2 linked regions of the Actinoallomurus bryophytorum genome follow. The protein of the gene in region 1 interacts with the protein of each later gene in a pairwise test. Links are inferred from orthologs where the notes say so. Each region holds a gene or a part of one and is shown in the gene's direction. Other genes may lie near its edges. The genes, in order: rimP and rpsL.

Region 1 (9,328 bases):
GCGGCTTCACCGAGGTCGCGCCCGGCACGATGACCGCCGTCGCGCGCCTGGTCGGCTAGGGCGTGTCTGACAAATCCTGTTCGTAGCGAGCGGTGTCCAGGTGGTGCGTCGCAAGGCGGATGAGGGAGTCGGCCTGGTGTTGGCCGGCGACCGACGACAACGTGGCGAGGCGCCGCCTGGGCGTCGCGCAGCCGGACGAGGGTTTGTCAGACACGCCCTAGTCCTGGTCCTCGGGCGGAGCGGTGCCAGGCCCGCGGACGGGTAGGTCGTGGCGGGTCAGGTCGGGGCTCCGTACCGGCAGGTCCTGCCGCGTGACCTCGGGCCTGCGTACCGGCAGGTCCTGGCGGGTGACGTCGGGCGAGGGCACCGGCAGGTCCGCGCGGGTGCCGTGCGGCGCCATCACCCGTACGGGGTGCGGGCTCACATCGGGTACGGGCTCCGTGCCGGTCCGCCGGCCCCGCACGCGCGTCGCCACCAGGAGGCCGGCGAACACCGCGAAGGAGAGCCCGTGCTCGACCAGCCTGCCGAGGTCGCCGTAGACCGCGGCCACGATGGACAGCAGCGCGAGGTCGGCGGTCCACCCGGCGAGGACGACGCGGAGCAGGGTGTCGTCGCGCCGGATCAGGGAGAGCACGGCGAGGACGGTGAGCAGGAGTTCGGCGGCCTTGCCCGCGATCAGCAGCCCGGTCGCGGCGCCGGATCCGTGGCCCAGCATCGCGGCGACGTCACGGTGCAGGCGCGACCAGTCGAGGAGCTCGGCGAGCTTCGCGACGCCGAAGAGGATCACGAACGCGCACATCGGTGAGTGCGTGCGCCCGGTCGCCCGGTCCGATATTGCCGGATCCAACTGCGGCCCCCTGTCCCTTGATCCGCCTCGTAGGACGTAGGCGCGGTGCGGCGGGTTCATGATGCGGGTCCCCGATGTGGAAGAGAGCATAGGGCGAAACCCACGCAGTTCCCGCGCATTCGCACCTGCTGCGCGGACGAGTTCGGGAACGCCCGGTGATGCGAATTGCGCACCGCGTAGTGCGGCGGAATGCTGAGGCTCCATCGGGCCACGTGTTCAAGATGAGGTGATCCGATCGTGTCTGATGAGAAGGCCGCGTTAGCGCGGACGCGAATCGCATATCTCGAAAGCCTCGGCGACGAGCTCCGGAACCGGGGCTTCGCCGTGCGGCTGACGATTCCGCAAGGAGGACCGCCGAGCCTTCACGTGGTGAACCCACACGCATCGGCCCTCGCGGAGAACATCCTGGCGGAGAGCGCGACAGGCGCTGACGGAACCTGGTGGTTCTGGTGGTCGTGGGCGGAGCGGATCGCGCCGGCCGACGACCTGGGTGAGGCGGCGGACCGCGTCACCCGCGTCCTCGCCGCGACGGGGGAGTACAGCTCCTGAGACGGTACTGGAGGCCCGCTGTCGACCAGAGAAGCCTCCAGTACCGATCCGGCTCAGTCGCCGAAGCTGCCGTAGGAGCCCTTGTAGAAGACGAGGGGATCGCCGTCGTGATGCCGGTCCAGGTGGTGCACTCGGGCGACGACGATCATATGGTCTCCGGCGGCGTGCTCCGCCTCGACCGAGCACTCCAGCCATGCCAGGGCACCGTCGATCACCGGCTCACCGCTCGGTGACCCGGTCCACTCCAGCCCGGCGAACTTCTCACCGCCTCTGGAGGCGAACCGCAGGCAGACGTCCCGCTGCGACGCGGACAGGATGTTGACGCAGAGCCGCTCGGCCTTGCGGAGCCGCGGCCAGGTCGTGCTCGTGTGCGCCACGCAGAAGGAGACCAGCGCCGGGTCGAGTGACACCGAGGTGAAGGAGTTCGCGGCCAGCCCGGTGGGCCGTCCCGTCTCCGGGTCGATCGCGGTGATCACCACGACGCCGGTGGCGAAATGCCCGAGAATGCTGCGAAATCGTCGGGCGTCGATGGCGCTGACCCCGTCGGCCGCGCCCTGTCCCGTCCGATCCGCGGCACTCGGTCCGCCGTCGATCCGATCGGCCCGGCCCACCGCCGTCAGCGGGGGGCCCTGGCTGCGTCCCGAGGGCCGCTCCACCGGACCGTACGGCCTCGCGGCGGATGCGCCGTCGGTCATGGACTTTCCCCTCTGCCGGTCGAGCGTTCGGCCCACGGGACGTCCCGTGCGCGCGGCACCGCCGGGGCGCCGCAGTCCAGTAAAGCGTCCTGTCGCCACAGAGATTCCGGCCGGCACGGCATTTCCGCCGAAAGACCTACGACCAGTCCATGACGCCCGTCCGGCGATGCCGCCGCGGTCACAGGTTTCCCCCAGGTCGGGGTGCTTGGCTGACTCGAGAGGCGCTTTTCGACCGGTCCAGACCTCTGATTTGGGTCGATCGGGTAAGTTCATGGCTCAAGGTCACGTCGACGGACGCTTCCTCGTGCGTCCTGACCTGCGATGTCAGGCAACTCGCGCCTGGATCGTCATGTCCCCCAACGCAGGCTCGGAGGAGGCTGCTTGTTCTACGGCATCGTCCTCGGGCTGATCGCCACCGTCCTCTACAACGCCGGATTCGTGTTGGAGAAGCGGGCGCTGCGCGATCTGCCGCCCCTCAGCATGCGGCGCATCGGACGGCTCGTACGCCTGCTCGCCACGAGCAAGGCGTGGCTGACCGGCTTCCTCGTCATGGGCATGGGCATGGCCTGCCAGGTCGTCGTGATGTCGCTCGTCCCGCTGAGCGTCGCGCAGCCGATCCAGCTGGCCGGTCTCGCGCTGCTGGTCGTCTTCTCCGCGGTGTTCCTCGGCGAGCGGACCACGCAGCGGGAGTGGGCCGGCCTCGGTGTGCTGGCGCTGTCCCTGCTGCTCATCTGCCTGTCGATGGAGCCCACGCGGCTCGGGCTGCACGCCGGCACGGGCGTGATGTTCTCGGTGATCGGCGGCACGGTTTTCCTGGGCCTGGCCGCGTTCGTCACGGCCGCCCGCTCCGGAGCACGCTCCGGCCGGATGCCGGCCCCGGGCCTGCTGTACGGCGCCGCCTCCGGTCTGCTGTACGGGGCGGCGGGACTGCAGACGAAGGGCGTCTCGGGCTTCCTCGCCGAAGACGCCCATCACTTCGTCGGCCGTACCCTCGCATCGCCCTATCCCTACCTCTACCTGGTGTTGTCCGGGGCGGGGCTGCTGCTGTTCCAGACGGCCCTGCAGCGCGGACGGGCCTCCATCGTCGTCCCCGTCTCCAGCGTGGTCGGCAGCGTCTACACGGTGCTGGCGGGCACGGCCGTTTTCGGTGAGCCACTGCCGCAGGATCCCGTACGGCTGGTGCTCAGGTCCGCCGGGTTCGGGGCCGCGATCGTCGTCGTGGCGCTCATGCCGAAACACGAGGACATGCCGGAGCCCGACGCGGTGAAGGCCCCCGCCCTCGTGGCCGACCAGGCGCTCTAGACCCGTTCTCACGCCGTAGCGGCGTCCGCGGTCAGGTCCTCCGCGCGGTTCCGCTCACCGGCGCGTACCGCCAGCCAGGCCAGCCATCCGGCTCCGACGACGCCCCAGAACGACACGAGCCGGTACAGCGCCACCGCGGCACCGGCCGGCGCGGTCAGGGCGCCGAACGCGACGAGAGACGCCGCGAGGCTGCCCTCGATGGCGCCGAGCCCTCCGGGCAGCAGGGGAACCAGACTGCCGGCCGCCTGGGCGGCGAAGTAGGCGAGCGTGATGGCGTACAGCGCCGTGTGCATCCCGACCGCGCGGCCGGACGCTGCGAGGGACAGGATGTCGAACACCCAGTTCAGCAGCGAGGCACTGATGAGCATGGCCCAGTCGGCGGGGCTCAGCCGCAGGTCGGCACGGCCCTCGCGGAACCGCGCGGTGAACCGCGCGACGAACCGGTGCCGCAGGACGGGCCGCAGGGCCCGCCGTGCCAGGAGCGCCGGGTGTGTCCCGCGCCGCCAGGCCGCGACGGCCGGCAGGCCGGCCAGAACGACGACGGCCGCCACGGCGGCCACCGCGAATCCCCGCGAACGCGGCTCGGCGAGCAGCGCGACCAGGCCCACCGCGGTGTACGCGCCGGTCATGATCACTCCGCCGAGCAGGACCACCGCCGTGGCGAGACGTGCGGGCGCTCCCGCGTGGCGGTACTGCCGGAAGTTGAAGGCGACGCTGATCGCGGGCCCGGCCGGCAGCGTCGTGGACAGGGCGTTCCCCGCGTAGGTCATCCGGATCGCGCGCGGGAGCGACATCCGTACGCCGCCGGCCCGCAGCAACCGCCGCTGCACACGGGCGAACATCCCCATGGAGGCCAGCTGGGCGGCGACCGCGCAGGCGAGCCAGCCCGGCCCGGCGTGGACGATGACGCGCCACAACGCGGCGGGTTCGGGCAGGTCGGCGCGGAAGAGCACCACGCACACGCCGAGTGCCACGAGCATCGCCGCGGTCCCGGCCCATCGGAGCCGGCGGCGCCTCGAGGCCGGTACGGGGCGTGCCACGGCAGGCACCATCGCCGCCACTGTCACCTCGGTCACGACGGCCACCTCACCTGCGCTGATGCTCCCCCGCGCTCAACACACGTTCGGCGCCACACATTCCGACAGAAGCCACCAAAGGGGACAAAAGGTCAATAGCCTCTGGTGCGCCGAGCCGCCGGACGGGCGCCACGCCCCGATCCGCCGACCCCCACGCGCTGGAAGGCACGGACGAGCTCGCCGCCCAGGTTGACGCCCGCGCCGAGGGCGAGTGCCACCGAGATGCCGCCGATCAGCGTGAGCACGCCCTCGGAGGCGGCACCGTCGTTCAGCTGGATCATCCCGCGGTACACGGCGGTCCCGGGCAGCAGCGGCGCGATCGCGGGCACGATGTAGGGCAGCGGGGGCAGCTGGCGGCGCCGCGCGAGGAGGTGGCCGAGCAGGCCGACGATCACCGCGCCGACCGCGGCGGCCAGCAGCGGCGCGGCTCCCAGGCCGCGCGCGAACACGTACACCACCCAGATCAGCGCCCCGCCCAGCGCCGCCGCCGGCAGCACCCGGCGGGGCACGGCCAGCGCCACCGCGAACGTCATCGACACGGCCGCCGCGGCGAGCACCGCCACCGGCCGCAGGGTCACCGGCGCCGCCGGCAGGTCACGTACGTCGATCGGCACTCCCAGGTGCACCGCCGCGTAGACGGTCAGCCCGAGCCCTGAGACGATCGCCGCCACGATGAAGAACACCTCGAGCAGCCGCGCTCCGGCGCTGACCAGGTCTCCGGTGATGCCGTCCTGGATGCTCGCGACCAGAGGCCGCCCCGGCAACAGCGCCACGACGGCGCCGGTGACGATGGTCGACGCGTTGGCCGGCGCCCCGGCGGCGATCACCAGCACGGCGCTCGCCGTACCGATGCTCGCGGCCACCGCGAGCTGGAAGAACTCCGCGATGCCCCGGCGGCCCAGCATCGCCGCGGCCCGGTCGCCCAGCACCGTCGCGACGAACGCGGTCCCGGCCACCAGCAAGCCGCCGCCCACCAGCACGCCCGCCGAGGAGGCGATCAGCCCGAGCGCGATCACCCCGAGCCAGGGCGGATAGGGGGCACCGTACGGCGGCAGGCTCCGCTTGATCCTCCGGAGCCGGTCGTGGGCCTCCTCGACGTCGAGCAGGCCGATGGAGGCCTCCTGGATGAGCGAGTGCAGCGCGACCAGCCGCCAGTACGCGGGGTTACGCCGCCGGATGGCCCGCGCGCCGGTGACCGGGAGGGCGCCCCGGCCCGGGTGAACCGAGACGGAGATCACCGTGAACGTCACCGAGACCTCGCAGCGCGGCAGCTCGTAGGCGACCGCCAGGCTGAGCATCGACTCGTTGACCCGCTCGGTGGCCTCGCCGCTGGCCAGCAGGAGCTCGCCGACGCGCAGAACGAGGTCGAGCGCCTCGCCGGAGACGATGTCGATGGGTTCTTCCTCAGGCGGCTCCAGGATGGTCGCGTCCCCCATGAGGGTTCGCCAGCTGTCCCGCAGTCGCTCCAGACTTACGCCCATATGTGCGCCGTTGACCTCCCTGTCGTGATTTACGCCAGGCAGGTTACCTATCGCCGAACTGGGACTATCCCTCCGCCTTCGGGTAGAGCTCCGCCTTGGTCAGCCCGGGAAAGGCGGACGGCGGCGAACCACGCCAGCGGACCGCGCGCACCGTGGCCTCCTGCATCGCCAGCGCGGCGTAGCGGCGCAGGCCGGGGTCGGTCACCCCGGCCAGGCCGGCGTAGCCCGCGGCCACACCGTCCTCCAGCCGGGCGGCGAGCTGGGCCGCCGCGCGGGACGAGGAGATCGGCGAGGGCAGGCGGTAGGCGGGCGCGGCGGCGACCGGCGTCCCGCCGCCCGCCTCGACGTAGGAGCGCAGCTTGTCCCTGCGGGTGCGATGGGCGTTCCACATCTGATCGGCGTTGCCCCGCTGTACGCCGAGGAGGTGGGCGCCCAGCACGCCGTATCCGAAGATCGCGACATGCTCGGCGGCGAGCGCCCCCTGGAGCGCGGCGATCGTCGCTGGAGAGGCGGTCATGCGCCCTCCTCCGTCGGGAGAGTGACCGTGGGACCGTGCCTGCCGGTTCTCTCGCTTCGCTCGCTCACGTGAGCTCCTGTGCGTGTCCGGCCTCGCAGGCGCCGATGGCCGCCAGCAGCTGAGAGAGCCCCGGAGACGCGCGGCGGACCTCGTCGGCGTGGGCCGTGGCAGCCTTGCGTTCGGCGCTGCGGAGGGCCGACAGGGCGCTCGCCTCACGGGCGGGCGCGGTGACGGCCGGTCGCGGTGCCGGGGTCGCGGTGCCGGTGTTGCTGCCGGGAACATAGTGGCGTTTGAGCACCGCGAGATGCTGGACGTGATGGTCCCGCAGGGGCGCCAGCCGGCCGCTGAGCCCCTGGTGGGCGGCGATGACGGCGTCATAGAGCGCGATGAGCCGCGCCTCGTTCTGGATCGCGCCGTCCAGGAGGGCCACCTCGGGCCCGGCGAGGGGCGCGTCCGCCTGCCCGACACTCGTGCATCCCGTGGCCGTCGCCAGCACCGCCGCGGTCCCGCCGAGCACCGCGCGCCGCGTTGGAGTCACGGACCGCAACGCGTCCAAGCGTGCCCTCCGTCCATCGGTCTTCACTCAGGTGCGCAAGCATTCCATAAGACCCCGCGCGAATAGCACCGCAAGAGCAAGCGCGGAGTGGGCCTGTGGGAGTCAGGGTGGGGTGGGACTGGGCTACTAAGCGGCATTCAGGCAGCGCCCGGCGGCGTTGTCATCAGTCGGCGGGCAGAACGAGGCCGGGCTCCCTCCCGTCTCGCCGGTACCACCTGGACGCCGCTCCCCGCGCGCGCCCTGGCCGTGTGGGCTCCGAGGCGCGCCGGTCGGCCGCCGATGCGGCACCCGCCGCCCTCAGCTGTGGATAGTCTTATGTGCGGAGTGGGCGCATCGGGCGACCACCCGCCCAGCGGCCGTGATGCCAAAAGGAGGTCCCATGAGCGTAAACGCCGATTCAGGCCAAGCTCAGCGGGACCGGCGGGGGCCGGGGCACCAGACGCGGGCCGCGCTGATGCGACTGCTCGAGCCGGTGATCGTCGATGCCGGGTTCGATCTCGAGGACGTTCTGGTGACGCCGGCGGGCAGGCGGCGGCAGGTGCGCGTGATCGTCGACGGTGACGAGGGCGTGAGCCTCGACGACGTCGCGGTCGTGAGCCAAAAGATCTCCGCCGTGCTCGACGACGGCGAGGCGATGGGCTCCGGACCGTACGTCCTGGAGGTGACCTCACCCGGGGTCGACCGTCCCCTCACTCAGCCACGGCACTGGCGGCGTGCGCGCGGCCGTCTCGTGCGCGCGACGTTGTCGGGCGGCGAGGAGATCACCGGCCGTGTCACCGCGGCCGATGACGAGACCGTCGTGTTCGACGCCGACGGCCACGAGCGACGTATCGCACATGACGAACTCGTCCGGGGGCTGGTCCAGGTGGAGTTCAACCGCCGGGGTGACGATGACCCCGTCGGCGACGAGGACTAGGGGGAGGCCTCGTGGACATCGATATGACGGCTTTGCGCAGTCTTGAGAGTGAGAAGGACATCTCTCTCGAGCTTGTGGTCAAGGCGATCGAAGAAGCACTGCTGATCGCGTATCACCGGACCGAAGGCGCTGCGGTCAAGGCCCGCGTCGAGCTCGATCGCAAGTCCGGGCACGTCACGGTGTGGGCCACCGAGCCCCCCGCCGACAGTGGTGAGGACGCCGAGAGCACGGACGAGACCGAGACCGCGCCCGTCCCGCCCGCCGAGCCCGTCGCGCCGCGTGAATACGACGACACGCCCACCAATTTCAGCCGTATCGCGGCGACCACCGCGAAACAGGTGATCCTGCAGCATCTGCGCAACGCCGAGGACGAGCTGACGTTCGGCGAGTACGCCGGGCGCGAGGGCGACATCGTCGCGGGCGTCATCCAGCAGGGCAAGGACCCGCGCAACGTCCTGGTCGACCTCGGCAAGATCGAGGGCGTGATCCCACCGGAAGAGCAGGTCCCGGGGGAGAGCTACGACCACGGTGAACGCCTCCGCTCCTACGTCGTCCAGGTCAAGAAGGGGCACCGGGGACCGCTGGTCAAGCTGTCGCGTACCCATCCCAACCTGGTCAAAAAGCTCTTCGCACTGGAGGTTCCGGAGATCGCCGACGGCACCGTCGAGATCGCCGCGATCGCCCGCGAGGCCGGTCACCGCACGAAGATCGCCGTACGCTCCCGCAAGCCCGGAGTGAACGCAAAGGGCGCCTGCATCGGGCCGATGGGCGGCCGGGTCCGCAACGTCATGCACGAGCTGCACGGCGAGAAGATCGACATCGTCGACTGGTCCGACGAACCCGCCGATTTCGTGGGCAATGCCCTGTCGCCCGCGCGGGTCCACCATGTCGAGGTCATCGACGCGGAGGCGCGGGTCGCCCGGGTCATCGTGCCTGACTACCAGCTCTCTCTGGCGATCGGCAAAGAGGGGCAGAACGCCCGTCTCGCCGCCCGGCTGACGGGGTGGCGGATCGACATCCGCCCGGACACCGAAAACGGGTCTTCCGCCGAAGGCGAGCATGCGGCAGGTCCCGCGGACGCGCCGACGCGGTAGACTCATGGCTCGTGGTCGCGCGGTCCCACGGCGTACATGCGTGGGTTGTCGGATTTGCACGACCAAGTCCGACCTGCTGCGCCTGGTCGTGGTCGAGGGCTCTGTAGTCCCCGACCCGCGTGGGCGACTGCCGGGACGGGGCGCCTCCCTGCACCCTGACCTGGCATGTCTTGAGCTGGCTGAGCGGCGTCGGGCGTTTCCGCGGGCATTTCGCCGAGCGGGACCGCTCGAAGTTCGCACTCTCCGCCAATGGCTCGAGTCACAGCAGGACGGTTCGTAAGCGACGTCTAGTCGG
Region 2 (4,257 bases), 3.2 Mb from region 1 along the record:
GGCGCGGCGCAGGAGCCGGAGACACCGTCCCCGGCCGCGGACGTTCCGCCGGAGGTCCTCGAGTCGGGCCGCACCGTGGTCTTCGGTGCGCACCGCCGGCCCGGCAAGCCCGCCGAGTCCGATGAGCTCGGCACCCCCGTCGCGAGTGGCGAGGAGACTCCCTCCGCGGAGCCGCCGGCGTACGGGCAGCCGGGCGGGTACCCCCCGCCGAGCGCACCGCCGCCGTACGGCGCGCCGGGTGCTCCCGGCGCCCCCGGTGAGCAGGCCCCTCCCGCGTACGGCCAGCCGCCCTACGGTGGCCAGCCCGGCGGCCCGCCGCCGTACTCCCAGCAGCCGTACGGACAGCAGCCCTATGGCCAGCAGCCCTATGGCCAGCAACCCTACGGACAGCAGCCCTACGACCAGCAGCAACAGCCTTACGGTCAGCAGCCGAACGAGCAGCAGCAGCCTCCCTACGGCCAGCAGCAGCCGTACGGGCAGCCGTCCTACGGGCAGCCGGGCGAGCAGCCCTACGACCAGCCTCCGCCGCCCTATGGTCAGCAGCAGCCGTACGGGCAGCCTCAGGAGCCGCCGGCCGGTTCTCCCGCCTACGGACAGGACGCCTACGGGCAGGGTCAGCAGGGAGGGCCCCCGCCCTACGGCCAGCAGCCCTACGGCGAGCAGCCGCCCTCGTACGGCCAGCAGCCCTATGGTCAGCAGCCCGGCTACCCCCAGCAGCCCTACGGCGACCAGGGGGGCTACGGCCAGCCCGGATACGCCCCTCCGCAGTACGGCGGGCAGCCGGGCTACGGACAGCCGGGAGCGCCCGCCTACGGTGAGCCGCCCTCCGGCGAGGACGACGCGGCCGAGCGCACCTCGGTCGTGCCGCCGCCGGAGTCCGCACCGGGTGCGCCCTCGGGCGATCCCTCGCCGGCAGGCCACCCGGGCATGTCCGCGACCACGGCGTTCCCGGGCACGGGCTACGACACGGGTGAGCAGCAGCCGCCGTCCTCGTTCGGCTCCCGGCCGGGTGAGGGCGACGACTCGCACGCGACCATGCTCGACACCCCGATGCCGCCGGGACCGGCCACCGGTGACTACGCCGTGCCGTCCGGCGACGTTCCGGCGTACGGTGCCGCGCCCGTCGAGGACGTCGTGCCGGGCTTCGGCCCGCCGCAGGACGAGACCTCACAGGACGACCAGGGCGACCGGAGTGGCGCCGAGCGCACGTTGCTGGTGCCGCCCCCCGAGGGCGGATCGCCGTCGGAGAGCGCAGGACGGTTCGGCGAGGACGTGCCCGTGCACGGCGACGCGGACTCCGGCACCGCCCCGGGCGGTGAGGACAGGTCCGCCACCGCCTTCGGTTACACCTCGCCGGGCGAGCCGGCGTCGCCTCCCTCGCCGTACGAGCCTTCGTCACCGTACGAGCCGGCGGCCTCGTACGAGCCGGCCTCGCCCTATGACGCGTCGGCGCCGTACGCGGTGCCCCCGTCCGGTGGTGAGCCGTCGCCGTACGCCCCGCAGCCGGGGAGCGAGCCGGGTCAGCCGGGTCAGCCGTCCTGGGCGTCGCCGGGCGGTGAGCAGGGCTTCCCGCAGTACGGCCAGCCGGGTCAGCCAGGCCAGCCGGGTCAGGGACAGGACCCCGGGCAGCAGCAGCCCTACGGCGAGCAGCCGGGCCAGCAGGCCCAGCCGGGCCAGGCCCCGCAGGGTTACGGTCAGCCGGGTTACGGCCAGGGTTACGGTCAGCAGGGCTACGGGCAGCAGCAGGGCTACGGCCAGCAGTCGTACGGCCAGCAGCCCTACGGCGAGCAGCAGGGACAGCAGCCACAGCAGGGGCAGCCGCAAGAGGGCCAGCCCCAGGGCTACGGTCAGCAGCAGCCGGGTTACGGCCAGGGTTACGGTCAGCAGGGCTACGGACAGCAGCAGGGGTACGGCCAGCAGGCCGCGCCCTACGGTCAGCAGCAGCCCTACGGCCAGGAGCAAGCGGGCCAGGCCGGCTATCCCGGCTACGGGCAGTCGGCGGCCCCGGCCACCGGCGGCGAGTCGAAGCAGAAGCTCTGGATCGCCCTCGGCGGCGGCGTGGTCGTCCTGATCATCCTGTTCATCATCCTGTTCGTGGCCCTCTGAGAGGGCGGCGCGTCTCTGCTTCCAACCGGGAGCGAACTACGACACAATGCCGACGGAACAAACCGTCGGCATTGTGTCGTTGTAGAGGAAGACTCGCCACGCCACGCCGATGTGGTAGAGCCTTGTTTTGACCCATGCGCGGGTGTTGGGTAGTCTCTCCCTTCGTGCCCGCGGTTCGCGGGTTCAACGTGCGTGCACACCGATCTCGGTGCCTTACCGTCGTGAAGTCGACGCGGTGACCGGCCTGAAGTCAGCGTGCGGCGCGGATTCGACTCCCTGAGTTCACCTGGCCTTTCTCGGCTGAGTGCAGGAGGGCGTGCGCGACACGCCCGACCACGGGGGTCGGAGACAGAAGCAAAACGGCAGGTCATGGCCGCAGGATGGTCGTGACCGGCTGGCCGCGCGAGAGCGCGGCAGACCCCAGCAATGACTCAACGGCTTGGTACGAGGAAGACGGAGACGCGGTGCCCACGATCCAGCAGCTGGTCCGCAAGGGCCGCCAGGACAAGGTGACCAAGAACAAGACGCCGGCGCTCAAGGGAAGCCCGCAGCGCCGCGGCGTCTGCACGCGCGTCTACACGACGACGCCTAAGAAGCCGAACTCCGCGCTGCGCAAGGTCGCCCGTGTCCGCCTGACGAGCGGGATAGAGGTCACGGCCTACATCCCGGGCGTTGGACACAACCTGCAGGAGCACTCGATCGTGCTCGTGCGTGGCGGCCGTGTGAAGGACCTTCCGGGTGTTCGGTACAAGATCATCCGGGGGTCACTGGACACCCAGGGTGTCCGGAACCGGAAGCAGGCCCGGAGCCGCTACGGCGCGAAGAAGGAGAAGAGCTGAGATGCCTCGCAAGGGCCCCGCAGGTAAGCGCCAGCTGATCGCTGACCCGGTGTACAACTCGCCGTTGGTCACTTCGCTGGTCAACAAGGTCCTGCTCGACGGCAAGCGGTCGATCGCTCAGAGCATCGTGTACGACGCCCTCGAGGGGTGCCGTGACAAGAGTGGCAACGACCCCGTCGTGACGCTCAAGCGCGCACTCGACAACGTCAAGCCGACCCTTGAGGTCCGCAGCCGGCGAGTCGGTGGCGCCACCTACCAGGTGCCCGTCGAGGTTCGCCCGGCGCGCAGCACCACCCTCGCGCTCCGCTGGCTCGTGCTCTACGCGCGGCAGCGGCGTGAGAAGACCATGACCGAGCGGCTGATGAATGAGCTGCTCGACGCGAGCAACGGCCTCGGCGCGAGTGTGAAGAAGCGCGAGGACACGCACAAGATGGCGGAGTCCAACAAGGCCTTCGCTCATTACCGCTGGTAACCCCAGCACCAAGACGTACGAGACTAGACGAGGGCGCGAGCAGTGGCTACTCAGACCGGCGTAGACCTGGCCAAGGTCCGGAATATCGGGATCATGGCCCATATCGACGCGGGCAAGACCACCACAACCGAGCGGATCCTGTACTACACCGGTGTCAACTACAAGATCGGTGAAGTCCATGAGGGCGCAGCCACCATGGACTGGATGGAACAGGAGCAGGAGCGCGGCATCACGATCACGTCTGCCGCGACGACCGTCCACTGGGCGGTCGACGACGTCGACCACACGATCAACATCATCGACACGCCCGGGCACGTTGACTTCACCGTCGAGGTGGAGCGCAACCTGCGCGTGCTGGACGGTGCCGTGGCGGTCTTCGACGGCGTCGCCGGGGTCGAGCCGCAGTCCGAGACGGTGTGGCGTCAGGCCGACCGTTACAACGTGCCGCGGATGTGCTTCGTCAACAAGCTCGACCGCGTCGGCGCGGAGTTCCACCGCTGCGTCGACATGATCGTCGATCGCCTGCACGCCACTCCGCTGGTGCTGCAGATCCCGATCGGTGCCGAGGCCGACTTCAAGGGCGTTATCGACCTGGTCCGCATGAAGGCCCTGGTGTGGAGCGCCGAGGCGGCCAAGGGCGAGATGTACGACGTTCTCGACATTCCTGACACGCACGCCGATGCCGCCCGCGAGTGGCACGACAAGCTGGTCGAGACGCTCGCCGAGGCCGACGACGAGATCATGGAGCTGTACCTCGAGGGCAACGAGCCCACGGTGGAGCAGCTGGTCCCGGCCATTCGCCGGGCCACGATCGCCGGCAACCTCACCCCGGTCACCTGT

What was found.
Region 2: the proteins of rimP (region 1) and rpsL interact in binary tests that used the Escherichia coli proteins (3 or more experiments, as listed by UniProt). The link is inferred for Actinoallomurus bryophytorum from one-to-one orthologs.

What each region holds. Positions count from the first base shown.
Region 1 is NZ_VFOZ01000001.1:604,122-613,449, reverse strand. The notes cover bases 6,317-9,170. They hold rimP (ribosome maturation factor RimP), read left to right. Parts: upstream 6,317-7,402; coding sequence 7,403-7,939; downstream 7,940-9,170. Other genes in these bases: FB559_RS02860 (YlxR family protein), read left to right, coding at 8,999-9,170; nusA (transcription termination factor NusA), read left to right, coding at 7,963-9,033; FB559_RS02875 (hypothetical protein), read right to left, coding at 6,532-7,005; FB559_RS02880 (ferritin-like domain-containing protein), read right to left, coding at 6,317-6,467. In the rest of the region: FB559_RS02915 (peptidyl-tRNA hydrolase), read left to right, coding at 1-59; FB559_RS02910 (hypothetical protein), read right to left, coding at 218-799; FB559_RS02905 (hypothetical protein), read left to right, coding at 1,217-1,396; FB559_RS02900 (flavin reductase family protein), read right to left, coding at 1,450-2,091; FB559_RS02895 (DMT family transporter), read left to right, coding at 2,473-3,393; FB559_RS02890 (lysylphosphatidylglycerol synthase transmembrane domain-containing protein), read right to left, coding at 3,402-4,469; FB559_RS02885 (threonine/serine exporter family protein), read right to left, coding at 4,562-5,950; more of FB559_RS02880, read right to left, coding at 6,015-6,316; more of FB559_RS02860, read left to right, coding at 9,171-9,313.
Region 2 is NZ_VFOZ01000001.1:3,846,889-3,851,145, forward strand. Bases 1,367-4,257 are described here. They hold rpsL (30S ribosomal protein S12), read left to right. Parts: upstream 1,367-2,570; coding sequence 2,571-2,945; downstream 2,946-4,257. Other genes in these bases: FB559_RS43950 (hypothetical protein), read left to right, coding at 1,367-2,106; rpsG (30S ribosomal protein S7), read left to right, coding at 2,947-3,417; fusA (elongation factor G), read left to right, coding at 3,511-4,257. Outside these bases: more of FB559_RS43950, read left to right, coding at 1-1,366. UniProt on the Escherichia coli protein: With S4 and S5 plays an important role in translational accuracy. Interacts with and stabilizes bases of the 16S rRNA that are involved in tRNA selection in the A site and with the mRNA backbone.